2 regions of the Ferruginibacter albus genome follow, and region 2 is predicted to be linked to the other one. Evidence: riboswitches for the same ligand, from Rfam matches in the RefSeq annotation. Region 2 holds a riboswitch; the other holds the start of a gene.
The links. Region 2 has a riboswitch for cobalamin ahead of K9M53_RS13145 (ribonucleoside-diphosphate reductase small subunit). Riboswitches for the same ligand answer to the same signal wherever they lie in the genome.
Positions count from the first base shown of each region.

Region 1: it holds a riboswitch for cobalamin, as region 2 does, so the genes downstream of both, metE (5-methyltetrahydropteroyltriglutamate--homocysteine S-methyltransferase) here and K9M53_RS13145 (ribonucleoside-diphosphate reductase small subunit) in region 2, are expected to answer to the same signal.

Region 1 is NZ_CP083388.1:81,393-89,630, forward strand. It holds gene K9M53_RS00360 (hypothetical protein) at 1-108, opposite strand, end outside; gene K9M53_RS00365 (DUF4395 domain-containing protein) at 231-686, shown strand; gene K9M53_RS00370 (cysteine-rich CWC family protein) at 694-1,041, opposite strand; gene metE (5-methyltetrahydropteroyltriglutamate--homocysteine S-methyltransferase) at 1,096-3,420, opposite strand; cobalamin riboswitch at 3,567-3,753, opposite strand; gene K9M53_RS00380 (hypothetical protein) at 3,805-4,569, opposite strand; gene purN (phosphoribosylglycinamide formyltransferase) at 4,628-5,221, opposite strand; gene K9M53_RS00390 (c-type cytochrome) at 5,593-6,840, shown strand; gene K9M53_RS00395 (TAT-variant-translocated molybdopterin oxidoreductase) at 6,969-8,238, shown strand, end outside.
Region 2 is NZ_CP083388.1:3,065,134-3,073,371, reverse strand. It holds gene truA (tRNA pseudouridine(38-40) synthase TruA) at 1-677, shown strand, start outside; gene K9M53_RS13155 (alpha/beta hydrolase) at 723-1,523, shown strand; gene K9M53_RS13150 (ribonucleoside-diphosphate reductase subunit alpha) at 1,602-4,067, opposite strand; gene K9M53_RS13145 (ribonucleoside-diphosphate reductase small subunit) at 4,077-5,048, opposite strand; cobalamin riboswitch at 5,172-5,416, opposite strand; gene K9M53_RS13140 (hypothetical protein) at 5,602-6,171, opposite strand; gene K9M53_RS13135 (TonB-dependent receptor plug domain-containing protein) at 6,307-8,238, opposite strand.

The DNA.
Region 1 (8,238 bases), 780 kb from region 2:
ATTAATGAAGGAGATAAGATAAGTTGCGTAACGAATGCCAACAATAACCCCGGGTCCAAATTGAGTATGTTGTAAGCGGGTACCAACTCCTAAAGTTGTTTGTTCCATGTTGTAAATGATTTGAACAAAAGTACAGAAGATATTGTATTTATATAATATTAGCGGTTAAGGAGATATTTGGTATAACTTTACAAAGCCTGCTAAATTAATAGACTATTAAATTATGTATTATGGCAAATTCTATTGATTGTCCGGTTGATCTTATACCGGTTAATGAAAACAGGGTTCGCTTAACAGCTCTGTGGGTGTTTTTGTTGGTTGTAACAGCATTACTATTAAATAAATTCGGACATTTTGTTTTTGCTTTTTTAACGGTGGATTTTTTTCTGCGTGCATTTAAGTATGGGAAGATAAGCCCTTTGAATATTTTGAGTGGAGCTGTAGTAAAAAAATTAAACATTCCTAATAAGCCTATCGATCAGGCTCCTAAAAGATTTGCTGCAGGAATAGGATTTGTTTTATCGCTGGCAGTATTCGTTTTTATTATTACAGGGTTTTCTAAAACAGTAATAGTGCTTTCAATAATATTTGCAGCTTTTGCTTTCCTGGAATCTTTTCTGGCTTTTTGTGCAGGTTGTAGGGTATATACCTTACTGGTAAGATTAAAATTGATACGTAAACAGTAAAAAAATTTTATTGATAACCGTAAGCACAATGCTTACAATTGTTGCCGCAACAAGCACCTCTTTGAATATGATACAATTCTGTAAAAACAAATAAGCCCTTTTCCATAGTATAATGCAGCCCTTCCACCAGCAATTCTTTTTGTAAAGGAAAAGAATGTTGATGGCTGAATTTTACCATTTCGTTGATCTGTCGTAAACAATTGTTGCAAAGACAATCATATCGTGTTTTTTGTAAAAATCTTTTTGTTTCGTCAGATATTGTGACAGCACCGCATTGGCAATTAACGATATCACCAACCTTACACTCAAATACAGCTTTACAACGTGGACAATATTTTTCTTCGTGCTTCTTCAAACAAAAAAATTTAAAATGACAGGCTATAAATATACAGCCCGTCATGGATTAAAATTATACGGTTGCCGCAACAGCTTCTCTTAATTCTTTTGCTGCTGCCACCATTTCTGTTAATGCGGTTTTTGTTTCATCCCAGCCGCGGGTTTTTAAACCACAATCGGGGTTTACCCACAATTGTTCACCCGGAACAACTGCTTTTGCTTTTTCCATTAGTTCCATCATTTCAATTTTAGATGGTACACGTGGCGAATGAATATCGTATACGCCCGGGCCAATATCATTTGGATATTTAAATAAAGCAAATGCATCCAATAATTCCATTTGCGAACGGGATGTTTCAATCGTAATGACATCCGCATCCATATCGGCAATACTTTTAATGATATCATTAAACTCGGAGTAACACATGTGCGTATGTATTTGTGTACTATTCTGCACACCACTTGCCGAAATGCGAAATGCACGAACCGCCCAATCCAAATATTGCTGCCAGTTTTCTTTGCGTAACGGTAAGCCCTCTCTTATTGCCGGCTCATCAATTTGTATAATTTTTATTCCAGCTTTTTCAAGATCAACAACCTCATCTCTTATTGCCAGAGCAATTTGTGTGCAGGTTTCGCTGCGAGGCTGATCATTACGTACAAAGCTCCATTGTAAAATCGTAACAGGCCCGGTTAGCATCCCTTTCATCCATTTTTTAGTAAGTGATTGTGCATATTCACTCCATTCAACGGTCATTGGTTTTGGTCTATACACATCGCCATAAATAACAGGCGGTTTTACGCATCTGCTTCCGTAGCTCTGCACCCAACCATTTTCTGTAAAAACAAATCCTGCTAATTGTTCGCCGAAATATTCCACCATATCATTGCGTTCAAATTCGCCATGCACTAAAACATCCAAACCAATTTCCTCCTGCCAGCGAACGGCTTTTTCTGTTTCTGCTTTTAATAGATTATTGTACTCATTATCAGTTAATTCCTGCTTTTTCCATTTGGCTCTCCAGCTTCTTACTTCTTTTGTTTGAGGAAAAGAACCGATGGTTGTTGTTGGGAAAGATGGAAGTTGTAATAATTCTTGTTGTAATTGTTTTCTTATTGCAAATACACTTTCACGTTGGTTATCTTTTGCTGTTAAATGTTGAACTCTTGACTTTACATTTGGTTTATGAATTAATGAAGAGGTATTTCTATCTTTTATTGCCAGCTTATTTTCTTCCAATGCTTTTAATGCTTGCTCAGAAGGTTCGTCGGTTGCGAGCTTTGCTAATGTTACTACTTCATCTAATTTTTGTTTAGCAAATGCCATCCAGTTTTTTACTGTTAAAGGAAGGCATAGTTCGTTTGTTTCTAAATCTAAATCACATGGTGTATGCAATAAAGAACATGACGGAGCGATCCACAAGCGTTCTTTACCAATTGCTGCAATTGCTTTTTTTATGATTGTCAATGATTGTTCAAAATCGTTCTTCCAGATATTTCTACCATCAACTATACCCAATGAAAGTTGTTTATTCGATTGAATGAATTCGTTTGTTAGAATATCATCTAACTGCGATGGACAACGCACTAAATCCAAATGCAATGTTTTAACAGGAAGACTTACTGCTGTTTGTAAATTTTTTCCGTAACATTCAAAATAGCCGGCTACAATAAAATGTATATGCGAAAACTCTTTCTGCAATTCCTTATAAACATTTGTAAATACCTGCTGTTCTTTCTCTGTAAGATTTAATGACAAGCAAGGTTCATCTAACTGTAAATAAAATACATTGCCATCATCCAATTTCTTAATTACTTCTTTGTAAACAGGCAATAATTTATTGATCAAATCAAGCCGATGAAAGCCCTTTTCTTTCTCTTTACCTAATAACAAAAATGAAACCGGGCCTAATAAAACAGGCTTTGCAGTATATCCTTCTCTCTTTGCTTCGTTAAATTGATTAATAACTTTTTCTGAAAAAAAAGTAAAGCTTTGATTGATGGAAAACTCCGGGACGATGTAATGATAATTGGTATCAAACCATTTGGTCATCTCCATTGCCGTAATATCATACTCGTCTTTTTGATAACCTCTTGCCATAGCAAAAAGCAGATCGACCTCGGACAATTGTTTTTGAATTAACAGGTCATGATAGCGCTTGGGAATAGCGCCTACCATCAGGCAGGTGTCTAATACATGATCATAAAAAGAAAAGTCATTACAGGGAATTACATCAATGCCGGCATTCTTTTGTGCTTCCCAGTTTTGTACACGAATGCTTCGTGCAGTTTGCTGCAATTCGTTTGCAGAAATTTTGCCTGCCCAATACTGCTCGCAGGCTTTTTTCAGTTCGCGGTGGTTACCAATGCGGGGATAACCAAGATTGTGTGTTTGCATTTTTTTTGTTTAAATCGTGAAACAATTAATGATGCTATTTGCAAACAGCACAGCGGTACAATAAAAGAATAGAAAAGGTGAATAGACAGACGTTTCCCTTACAGGAAAGAATTTCAATACGCAACCAAACTTTATATCGTGAAAGCTGTGTCATTAAGATATAGGCAAGTCTCCTGGCTTGTAACATTTTGTCTCCTTCTCATCTCGCCTTAGGCAAGACAATGGATTTGATTGACAAAACTTTTTTGTTACTTACAGTTGCACGACAGCCCGTGATTTTCACACGGTTCCTTATTAATTCCGGTTAGGGAAACCAATATCTGATTGTAGTATGCAAAGAACGTGGGGCAAATATACAGGATAAAGATTGTTTGAGAGATGAACTTATTGTTCTTCCTTTTTTTTCTGCATCAGCATTTCGCTTTTAAATTGATACGATGCATCGAGAATGTATTGATAGAACTGAACCGTAGAACTGGTGCTGGTAAATAAATAATCAGGACGATAGATCTTCATAAAGGTGTCCAGCTCTGCACTGTCCAAGCGTGTAATCCTTTTTACCAATCGTTTATTAAAACGATAATCAATGTATTTATCCTGCTCCTCTTCTTCCAGTCTTTTTTGTAAAGATTGCAGCTGGCGGTTTCTTCTAAAGCGAAACACATTGATCAACTCATCCAGGTCTAATCCGGCACCACCGGAATAGCTGTCTGTGGTAGTGCTGATGCCAGGTTTTTGATAACCAAATACATCTCTGTTATCAATGCGGTTTTCCAATGAATCCTGTCGGTATGTATTACTATAAACTCTTACTTCTTTTAATATTTTATATTTTTCGTTTACCCGTACCAGTAAGGAAATATCAAATTGTGCCAGGTTTTGTATTTGCTTAACAGAAAATTTTAAAGTAGACTTGTTATTATAAATAAAAGTAAGAGAATCCTCCTCTCTCACCATAATATCATAATGCCCTAATGAATCGGTTTTTGTTGTACTGCCAAAGCTGCTTTTGACAATTACGTTTTTTACGGGAACAACTTTGGAAGAGTCATACACGTTACCACTTACGATGAATTGCGCCATGCTGCTATTGGTGAGCATGAGTAAAAGAAAAAAACCTAAAAACGAAAATCCTTTGTGGTATCTCATTCGTGTAATTCGCTAAAATTCGTGTAATAAAAACTCATTTAAGCAAAGGGTTAATTTTTTAACTGCGATTTTGCAATTCTATCAATTCTCCCAAAACTCTTGGAAAATGTAAATGCTCCAATACATGAATTTTTTTTGCCAGCAAATCAGGAGTATCGGCTTCGTCTATATCACAGGTTGCCTGGTATATAATATTACCGTGGTCATACAATTCATCTACATAATGTATGGTAATGCCGCTTTGTTTTTCTTTAGCAGCAATTACAGCTTCGTGCACAAAATGCCCATACATTCCTTTGCCGCCGTAATTAGGTAATAATGCAGGATGAATATTGATGATCTTATTTGGATAGGCTTGTATCAATGCCAGGGGAATTTTCCATAAAAAACCTGCCAGTACTATAAAGTCGATGTGATGTTCTTTTAATTCCGGTAAATAAGCATCGCCTTTAAAAAAACGTTCTTTATTTATTAATAGTGATGGGATCTTTTCGGTTTTGGCGATATTCAAAACGCCGGCACCTTCTTTATTGCAAACGATCAAAGCAATTTTAATGTGAGATGAGCTTCTGAACCTATCGATTATTTTTTGCGCATTGCTTCCTGCCCCGCTGGCAAAAATGGCAATATGCATAACACTGGATGATGACATGGCACAAAGGTGAATTAAATAATGGTGAAACAGAAATTTGATGAATAGAACGTCGATGTGTTATAATACTGCTGATTTCCGAAGATTTTTATTTTGTCAAATCATAAAAATCGGAGGAATCTATGTTCTATTCATTTACGAAATCGGGAACGTTCCCAACTAAAACCGACATAAAAAAAATATAAAATATGAGTATCGGGACCAGTTGACCAAAATATGACAATCATCTTAACAAAAAACCCAAAATCGGCTGAAACTCAAGCCAGATGCGGATAAATTTTTTTTAAAAATGTTGATATTATATCATCTTACTGGCTTATTTTTGCAACCGAAATAGGATTTTTTTCCACACAAGCATCCGAATTAACTATATGAGTTGTTACCGAAACATCATTACAAGAGCGTTCATAAGTTTATTATTCGTTTTTTCTTTTTCTCTATTTAATATAAGTTTTGCGCAAGACGGTGAAGCCTTGTTTAAGGCGAATTGTGCATCGTGCCATAGGCCTTTAGAAGACTTTACCGGTCCGGCTTTAAAAGGAGCTCGCGATAGAGAACCAAGTAAAGACTGGGTTTATAAATGGGTTTACAATACCAATTCAATGGTAAACAGCGACCCTTATGCGATGGCTTTGAAAGCTAGGTTTCAATCGGTAATGACTCAGCAAAGCGAAGCCAATCTTAGTAAAAAAGATGTTGAAGCAATTTTAGATTGGGCAGATAAATACGAAAAACCTGCACCAACAAAGACTCCTAATGGTGGAACAGGAGAAGACAATTCTTTATTATACGGTATTCTTACTATCATATTAGCGGTAATTGCATTTATCCTATTGCAGGTAAACAGCAGCCTTCGTAAATTATCAGATGAAAAAGAAGGCATTCGCCGTTCAGAACCGGTTCCTTTCTATCGTAACAAAACTTACCTGATGGCGGGTATTTTAGTATTGTTCCTGATAGGTGGTTATTTTGTAATTGATGCTGCGATTGGCTTGGGTCGTCAACAAAATTATCAGCCTGAACAACCTATTTATTATTCTCACCAGGTACATGCAGGTGTTAACCAGATAAGCTGTTTGTATTGTCATACCAATGCACAATACAGCAAAACAGCAGGTATTCCTTCGGTGAATGTTTGTATGAACTGCCACAAAGGAATTAAAGAATATACCGGCGAACCTATTTTAAGAGAAGACGGTTCCCAGGTAGATGCTACAGGAGAAATTCAAAAATTATATGAATATGCCGGATGGAATCCAGTAAAGAAAGTATACGACAAGCCTGGCAAACCAATTCAATGGGTAAAAATTCATAACCTTCCTGATCACGTTTATTTCAATCATAGTCAACACGTAATGGTGGGTAAACAACAATGTCAAACCTGCCACGGACCAATTCAGGATATGCCACAAGTTTACCAGTTTAGTCCTTTAAGTATGGGCTGGTGTATCAATTGCCACAGAACTACCAAAGTGGATTTCTACAATAAAGAAACCGGCGAAGGCAATAAGTTTTACAGCATTTACGAAAAATTCCACAACGATATAAAATCAGGTAAGATCGATAGCGTAACCGTTGAAAAGATCGGTGGAACGGAGTGTCAAAAATGTCACTACTAAGCAATATGCTAATTAGCTAATATTGCTAATGTACTGGTGAAAATGCAGAAACTAACAATTGAAGAATTAGCATATCAGCACATTATCGAATTAGCACATTATTAAAAGAATTATCGAATTAGTATAATATGGAAAAAAAATATTGGCAAAGTTTCGGAGAATTAAATCATACTGAATCCTTTGAGGAGTCGAACAAGAATGAGTTTAAGGAAGATCTATTGCCGTTTGAGGATGTAGATACCGGGATGCTGGATGCAAAAACACCACGTAGAGATTTCCTTAAATATTTAGGTTTCAGCACTGCCGCAGCAATGATTGCAGCAAGCTGCGAAATGCCTGTGCGTAAAGCAGTTCCTTATTTGCATAAGTCCGATGAGGTGGTTCCGGGTGTTGCTAACTATTATGCTTCTACTTATATTAATGAAGGCGATGCAGTTCCCGTTGTTGTAAAACAAAGAGATGGTCGTCCGATCAAGATAGAAGGAAATGAATTATCAACGATCACAGGAGGCGGTACCAGTGCGGCTGTTCAGGCTTCTGTGTTGGATCTATACGATACAACACGTTTACGTTTTCCTTTACAAAAAGATGGCGGTACATTTAAAGAAGTAACTACGTTTGATGCATTCGATAAATTGGTGGGTGATGCAATAGCTGGTATCGGGGCAAAGCCTGTAGTATTATTAACTTCTACTATCAACTCTCCCTCTACTTTAAAATTAATTGAAGAGTTTAAAGCAAAATTTGCCGGAAGCCGTCACGTACAATACGATGCGGTGAGCTACAGCGGTATGTTGTTGGCGAATGAAGCTACTCACGGTAAAAAAGCAATTCCTTCTTACCGTTTTGATAATGCAAAAGTAATTGTGAGCCTGGCGGCTGATTTCTTAGGCACCTGGTTAAGTCCTGTAGAATTCGGTCATCAATATGCACAAACTAAAAAGATAAAAGGCGAAAAGCCTGAATTAAGCCGCCATATTCAGTTTGAAAGCAACATGAGTATGACCGGTAGTAACGCAGATGATCGCTTTGCACACAAACCTTCTGAAAAAGCAGCGGTTGCTTTGGCTTTATTAGCTAAAGTAAGCGGCGGTGCAGAAGTAAGCATCAGCGATGCGAAGTTGAAAAAAGGAATTGATTTAGCTGCTGAACAATTATTAGCTCACAAAGGCGAAGCATTGGTAGTAAGCGGTAGCAACGATGTAAATATTCAGATAGTTGTAAACGCAATTAACGAAGCTATTGGTGCTTATGGCAAAACAATCGATTGGTCGGTAACCTCCAACTATCGTGCAGGCATAGACGCAGATTTTGAAGCGTTGGTTGCAGACATGAATTCCGGCGCTATCGGTGCGTTGTTCATTCAAGGTGTTAATCCTGTTTATAATTATTACGCAA
Region 2 (8,238 bases):
AACAAAATGCTAACTCCATACAGGCAGAAATAGAGAAGGCGTTACAAATATTTTTTCGTGAAAGCTTTGAACTGACGGGCTCTTCACGCACCGATGCAGGCGTGCATGCGTTGCAGAATTTTTTTCATTTTGATGCAGATAATCTTCCTGAAGAATCTGTTTTGGAAAACAGCATTTATAACTTAAATGCAATTCTTCCTGAAGATATTGTAATAAAAAGAATTTACGAAGCAAAGGTGGATGCTCATTGCCGTTTTGATGCGATCAGTCGTGAATACAAATATTTTGTTTACCAGCATAAAGAGCCATTTTTAGCAGACAGGGCATTTTACTTTCCGTATAAATTGGATATTGAATTATTACAGGAAGCCGCAAATATCCTTACTGATTATAATGATTTTACTTCTTTCTCCAAACGCAATACGCAAGTAAAAACTTTTTTGTGCAGCATTATTAAAAGTGAATGGCTAATTGAAAAAGATACGATCGTTTATAATGTAAAAGCTAATCGTTTTTTACGCGGAATGGTTCGTGGATTGGCAGGAACCATGCTGAAAGTAGGAACCGGCAAATTATCCTTAGAGGAATTTATTTCAGTTATTGAAAGCAAAGATTCAACTAAAGCAGATTTTTCTGTTCCGCCACAGGCACTGTTTTTGGTAAAAGTTGAATATTAATAAAACAATAAAAAAGTTCAGGTAAATTTAATTAATATAGCCTTGATGAAATTCATTTCTATTTTATTTTTCAACTTGCTTTTAGCTTCGGTTTCATTTGGGCAGTTTAATACTCAAAAGGAGACAATATACTCCAAAAATGCAGGAGATAGCTTTAATATCTATGTATCACTACCTCAAAATTTCAACACTAACAATGCTTATAAAGTAGTCTATTATTGCGATGCAGGTTTAAAATCAGGAAAGTATCTAAGACGGCTTATTGCGGGATCCGAATTTAATGAGAGCTTAAAAGCTACTATTTTTGTTGGAATAGGACACATAGGCAATTATCATGTTTTACGTCGTAGAGATTTTATATTTCCTTCAATAAAAGAAAATAATATAGTCCGAGGCAATAAAAATTATGGGCAAGCTGAAAAATTTTATTCTTTTTTAAAAGAAGAGTTGGTGCCTTCCATCAATAAAAAGTTTAAAACCTATACTGATAGCAATTCTATTATCGGGCATTCATTAGGTGGGTTATTTGCTTTTTACTGTTTATTTAAAGATGATAATTTATTCTCAAAATATTTTGCATTGAGCCCTGCTTTGTGGGTTGACAATTATTCCATTTATAAATTCAATAAAATCCACGACGGTTTTACTAACAATATATATATCTATTTCACAGCAGGATCGAAAGAAAAGTTCAATAAAATAGTAAACAGTACTAAACAGGCAAAAGAGTTCTTCGATACAAAGAAATACCCCAATCTTTCTTTTGAATATGATATTTGGAATGGAAAAACTCATAATTCTGAAGTTCCATATTCGTTGCAAAAAATATTAAAAGAGAAGCTATAGTCTAAATGATGGAAAAAAGTTATTCTAACAAAAAGGCTGTTCATTTGAACAGCCTTTTTCATTATCGATAAAAATAAATTAAGAACCACAACTGATACATCCGTCCTGCATGGTACAAACCGGACCATCAGCTTGTGTAGGTTCTACATCATTGGTTGTTTCAGTCTGAGCACTAACTTTTGCTGTTGGGATTTCTACTTGTATGTTCGCTTGCTTTTCAACCGTAAACTGTACTGCTTGTGTTGCTGCTTGTGAACGCAGGTAATACATACCGGTTTTCAATCCTTTTTTCCATGCGTAAAAATGCATAGAAGTTAATTTAGATGTTGATGGACTATCAACAAACAAATTCAACGATTGCGATTGACAGATATAAGCACCTCTGTCTGCGGCCATATCAATGATATTGCGTTGTTTGATCTCCCAAACAGTTTTATATAACTCTTTAATATCTGAAGGTATTTCATCGATGTTTTGAACAGAGCCATTCGCAGCAATGATCTTATTTTTCATTGTATTATTCCATAAACCAAGGCTAACCAGGTCTTTTAACAGGTGCTTGTTTACGATAATAAATTCGCCACTCAATACTCTTCTGGTATAGATGTTAGAAGTATATGGTTCAAAACATTCGTTGTTGCCTAATATCTGCGATGTAGATGCAGTAGGCATTGGGGCTACCAATAAAGAATTTCTTACACCATGTGTTTTAACTTCTTCACGCAGTGTTTCCCAATCCCAACGGTCGCTTGGTGTTACACCCCACATATCAAACTGGAAGATGCCTTGTGAGGTTGGTGATCCTTTAAACGTTTCATAAGCGCCATCAATTTTTGCCAGGTCTTTACTTGCTGTCATTGCAGCGAAATAAATGGTTTCAAAAATGTTCTTATTCAACATCTTTGCCAGGTCACTTTCAAATGGCAAACGCAATAAGATGAATACATCCGCTAAACCTTGCACACCCAGTCCAACCGGGCGATGGCGCAAGTTGGAGTTTCTTGCTTCTTCAACAGGGTAATAATTATTGTCAATAACAGCGTTCAAATTTTTTGTAACCTGGTATGTAACATCATACAATTTTTGATGATCGAATTTCCCATCAATTACAAAACGAGGTAATGCCAGAGATGCTAAATTACAAACCGCTACTTCATCAGGAGAAGTGTATTCGATGATCTCTGTACAAAGATTGCTGCTTTTAATTGTTCCTAAATTTTGCTGGTTGCTTTTGCTGTTGGCAGCATCTTTATACAACAAATAAGGTGTTCCTGTTTCAATTTGAGATTCTAATATTTTAAACCAAAGCTCTTGTGCTTTAATTGTTTTTCTTGCACGTCCTTCTTTTTCGTATTTGGTATAGAGGTCTTCAAATTCTTTGCCCCAACATTCGCTCAAGCCCGGTGCTTCATTCGGACAGAACAAACTCCATTCTCCATTTCCTTCTACACGCTTCATAAACAGATCACAGATCCATAGTGCATAAAATAAATCTCTTGCTCTTAATTCTTCTTTACCATGATTTTTTCTCAGATCCAAAAATTCGAACACATCTGCATGCCATGGCTCTAAATAAACGGCGAATGCACCTTTGCGTTTACCGCCGCCTTGATCTACATAACGAGCCGTATCATTGAAAACACGCAACATTGGAATGATGCCATTGCTTGTTCCGTTAGTGCCGCCAATATAGCTTCCCGTTGCACGAATGTTATGAATAGCTAAACCGATACCACCGGCGCTTTGCGAAATTTTTGCCGTCTGTTTTAATGTATCGTAAATACCATCAATGCTGTCTTCTTTCATTGTTAATAAGAAACAAGAACTCATCTGTGGTTTAGGTGTACCTGCGTTGAACAATGTTGGTGTTGCATGTGTAAACCAACGTTCGCTCATCAAATGATAGGTTTTGATGGCACTTTCAATGTCTGCTTTATGAATACCGATCGCTACACGCATATACATTTGTTGCGGGCGTTCAGCAATTTTTCCGTTGATGCGTAAGAGGTAGGATTTTTCTATGGTTTTAAAACCAAAATAATCAAAACCAAAATCACGATCGTATATAATAGTGCTGTCTAATAAGTCAGCATTGTCTTCTATTATTTGCATTACATCATCTGCAATCAATGGCATAAGCTTACCGGTTTTATCATCGGTATAATTATGCAGCTTACGCATGGTTGCTGAAAACGATTTTACTGTATTTTTATGCAGGTTGCTAATGGCAATACGTGAAGCCAGGATTGCGTAGTCAGGATGTGTAATCGTTAATGATGCTGCTGTTTCTGCCGCAAGATTATCCAGCTCCGTTGTAGGTACACCTTCATAAATACCTTCAATTGTTTTTTTGGCAACATCAATTACATTCACCATCGGGCTTAAGCCGTAGGAAAGTTTCTCTATACGTGCAGTTACTTTGTCAAATTTTACGGACTCGGTTTTACCGTTTCTTTTAATTACATGCATAGCAATGGGGTTTAATGGTTTAGTATATATTAATGGTGAATAGCGAATGGAGAAATCTTTGTTTTCACCATTCACTATTCACTTCTAAAATTCTTCATCCAATGAGAACGTCTGCGTTTCCGTGGTATTCATCACTCCGGCTTTTTGGTAATCGCCCACTCTTTTTTCAAAAAAGTTGGTTTTGCCTTGTAATGAGATCATCTCCATAAAATCGAACGGGTTAGTAGTGTTGTATATCTTAGCATACCCCAATTCACTTAACCAACGATCAGCAACAAACTCAATATATTGTTGCATCAGCTTAGCATTCATTCCGATCAGGTCAACCGGTAATGCTTCGGTGATGAATTCTTTTTCTATCGTTACAGCATCTTTAATAATAGAATACACTTCGTCCTGCGTCATTTTATTTTGCAGCATGCTGTATAATAAGCACGCAAATTCACAATGCAACCCTTCGTCCCTGCTTATTAATTCATTACTGAAAGTCAATCCCGGCATTAAGCCTCTTTTCTTCAACCAGAAAATAGAACAAAAGCTTCCACTGAAGAAAATACCTTCTACTGCAGCAAACGCTACCAATCTTTCTGCAAAGCTTCCGTTCTCGATCCAGCGTAAAGCCCATTCGGCTTTCTTTTTTACTGCGGGCACGGTATCTATAGCATGAAACAGCTTATGCTTTTCATCGGGATTCTTAATATATGTATCGATCAGCAACGCATAGGTTTCGCTATGAATATTTTCCATCATTATCTGAAAGCCATAGAAACATCTTGCTTCAGGTAACTGTACTTCACTCATAAAGTTCACTGCCAGGTTCTCATTCACTATTCCATCACTTGCAGCAAAAAAAGCAAGTACATGCGAAATGAAATGACGCTCGCCATCATTCAAGCTTGCCCAGTCTTTTAGATCTGCACTTAGATCAATTTCTTCGGCAGTCCAAAAACTCGCTTCATGTTTTTTATACAACTCCCACACTTTGGGATAGTTGATAGGAAGAATTACAAAGCGGTCTTTGTTTTCTTTCAATAAGATCTCATTTTCGTACTGCATAGCACAATTATTTATACTTGAACAAACTAACTGCTCTTGAAGAAAAACCACTGAATACAAAAGAGAAAAAGTCCCTTAGACATGTATCAGTACATTGCCCTTCACCCGAAAGCATTATGACTCTTGATTTTTGAATTTATGGCAGGTCTTCTGACTTATTCTATCTTTTAATTGCCTTCCCGTTTACCAAGCTCTCACTACCATAAACAGTGGCTTGTTGATTAAAAGTTGTAAAAGATTTGTTTTGCAACGATCCTTCTTTTACCAAGAACTCACAGCTGCGGGGACAGTTCCGGAGTACGACCGGATTCCCTTTTAATACGGCTTTGTTTGAAAAACTTGCCGCAACCATAAATGCACTACAACGTTACAATACAATATTAAATTTTCGTGAAGGACTTATTAACGAAATGTTGAAAAAAACCATTGAATTTTTCGGAAGTCTCTGCCCGCCTGAGTTTTCAAATTCAATAGAAGTTGTTGACAAATGTGACAAAATAAAAAAGGCTGATTTTGAAGAATCAGCCTTTGAAATATCAAATATTTTTATAGTCTATTTTAAGATAAACGATTTTTCATCTACACTTTGCAATACTTGCGAGCCAATATCGCTAACATTAGTAGCTACAACAGCTACACGGAATGTATCAGGTAAGCCATAAGCATAAGGATAGATGCTTCCCTGAAAGCTTACGCCCGTTCCTGCATTGGGTTGATTAAGAGTATCAGCATATATATGTCCTGCATCGCCTGTGTAAATACTTTTGTAATTAGAAGCGCTTCCGCAATAAGTAAAATAGATGGGTTGATTATATACTGCTTCTAAATCGCCGAGACTTCTGAAAAGAGTAAGATCGTTTACTGCAACCGCGTTATTAATAACAATCTTTGCTATAGAATCTGATTTGCTATACAAATAAACGCTATCATCAGCTCTTTGAGATTGATCTGCTAATGAATCTAATTGCGCAGTGATGTATGTAGAAATAACCGGAATTAATTTCACAGAATCAACAACATCTACATTAACACAAGCTGTAGGTTTGGTGGTTGTATCATCTTTATCACAACCATAGTAAGCAACACATAGTAATCCGAATACGGGAAGCAAAAGTTTTTTCATTGTCAAGTAATTTATGGAGCGAATATAGATAAAATCGCATTTCTGCAAAAGATAAGCTACGGCAACGTTCCCGTAAAAAAGGCAATAAAAATCCCCGGGTTATTGTGCCCGGGGACAACTAAAAAATGAAAGTAATTAATAGCTGAACTTAACTCCTACCAGGAAATTAAATCCTTGTGTACCGTATCCATACACTTCTGAAAATTTAGCATCTGTGATGTTTTTCAGATTGCCGAAAACAGTAAGGTATTTTTTAAATTTATACTCTGCGTAAAAGCTTAGTAAGAAATAATTGTTCAATTGCACATCAGGCACCTGGTATCCTCCCAGATCAAAAGCGCTGCCGGTATATTTACCGTTGATGCTTGCATATAAGCCATTTAATAACTGATAACCTACATTGATATTAAAGGTGTTCTTTGGGCGTTTCAATAAATAGCTATATGAAGTATCATTATTCGTTAATCTACTTTGAGAGTTTTCCGTACCGCTTGTATACGTATAATTTCCTGAAATGCTTAATTGTTTTGTAGGATGAACGTTCACTTCATATTCAAGTCCTCTTACTATCTGTCCTACATAATTAAAATATTGTGAAGTAACATTATTGAAATCAATACCATTATCAATATCCCTATAGAAAAATCCAATGCGGTGATTGAACTTTTTATATTGCTGTTCAAAGCCCAATTCATAGTTAACCGATTTTTCTGGCTGTAACAAAGGATTGCCATAATAAGCTACAAACAGTTGATACAAGCTTGGTGCTTTAAATCCGCTGGCAATACTTCCAAAAATCCTGTTATGCTGATCAATTGCATAAGATGGATTGAAAGTATATGTGTAGTTGGTTCCATAACGTGAATGCACATTTAACCTTCCGCCCAGCTCAACATTCAATTTATTAGAATTATACAACAATGAAGCGTACATAGAGCCCTGACTCATGGAAGTATCGCTGAATGAACTGGAATAAGGTCCGTAGGAGCTTACAGAATAGTAATCGTTATTCATAGAACCATAACGATAATCTGCTCCTTGTAACAATGTAAATCCTCCGCCTAATTTTATGCTTGCATACAATTCAACAAAATTTGTTTTTGCGAAATATTTATTATCGATAAAATAACCAAATACATTTTTATCCAAACTATCCCTGTTAAACTTACGGTTGGTTTGCGTGAATTGATAATTACCTGTAAGCGTTACCACATCATTTTTAAATTGGAAACCACCCCCTGTTGATAACAGGTCATTTTTTACATAATAAAATTTGTCATCCACAAAACCGCTTGCATCCAAATCGGTTTTATATTGGCTGTATAAAACATACGATTTAAGCAATAGATTTTTTGTAGCCTGGAATTGAACAGCGCCATTCATGGCATCTCCATTGTATCCGTCTTTATCAAACGTTTTAACAGCCGCAGTATCTAAGGCAGCCGAAAATCCATCTGTTTTTAATTTAGCATAACGTGCAGTATAACTGAGTTTGCCCGCTTTACCATACAGTTGCAAATTGCCTTTCCATGTATTGTAAGAACCACCTGCTGCCGTTGCATTTACGTTAAATGGCTTATCTACATTTTTCTTTATGGTGATAATGTTGATCACACCGGCAATGGCATCGCTACCGTATAAAGTTGATTGAGCGCCTTTACAAATTTCAATGCGTTCTACATCGTTGATAGAAAATAAATTTAGATCAAAATCATTATTGATCTGCGATGGATCATTCACCGGGATGCCATCCATCAATATCAATACACGTCCGGTAGAAGCGCCACGCATATAAACATTTTGTACAGTTCCGGGAGAGCTGTAAGCGCCGTTAATTACTACTCCGGCTTGTTCATTCAATACTTCCGCAACAGATTTTCCTGTGCTTTTGTCAATCTGATCTTTAGTAATAACAGTTACCACTTTACCGGTGGTATTCTGCTTTTGCTCTACCTTATTAGCGGTAAAGATCACTTCATCCAGGTTTTTAAGGGGCAAAGTGTCTGTTTGTGCAAATGATTGAACTGTTGCAAACATTGCAACTAGTGTTAAAATTTTTCTGCTCAT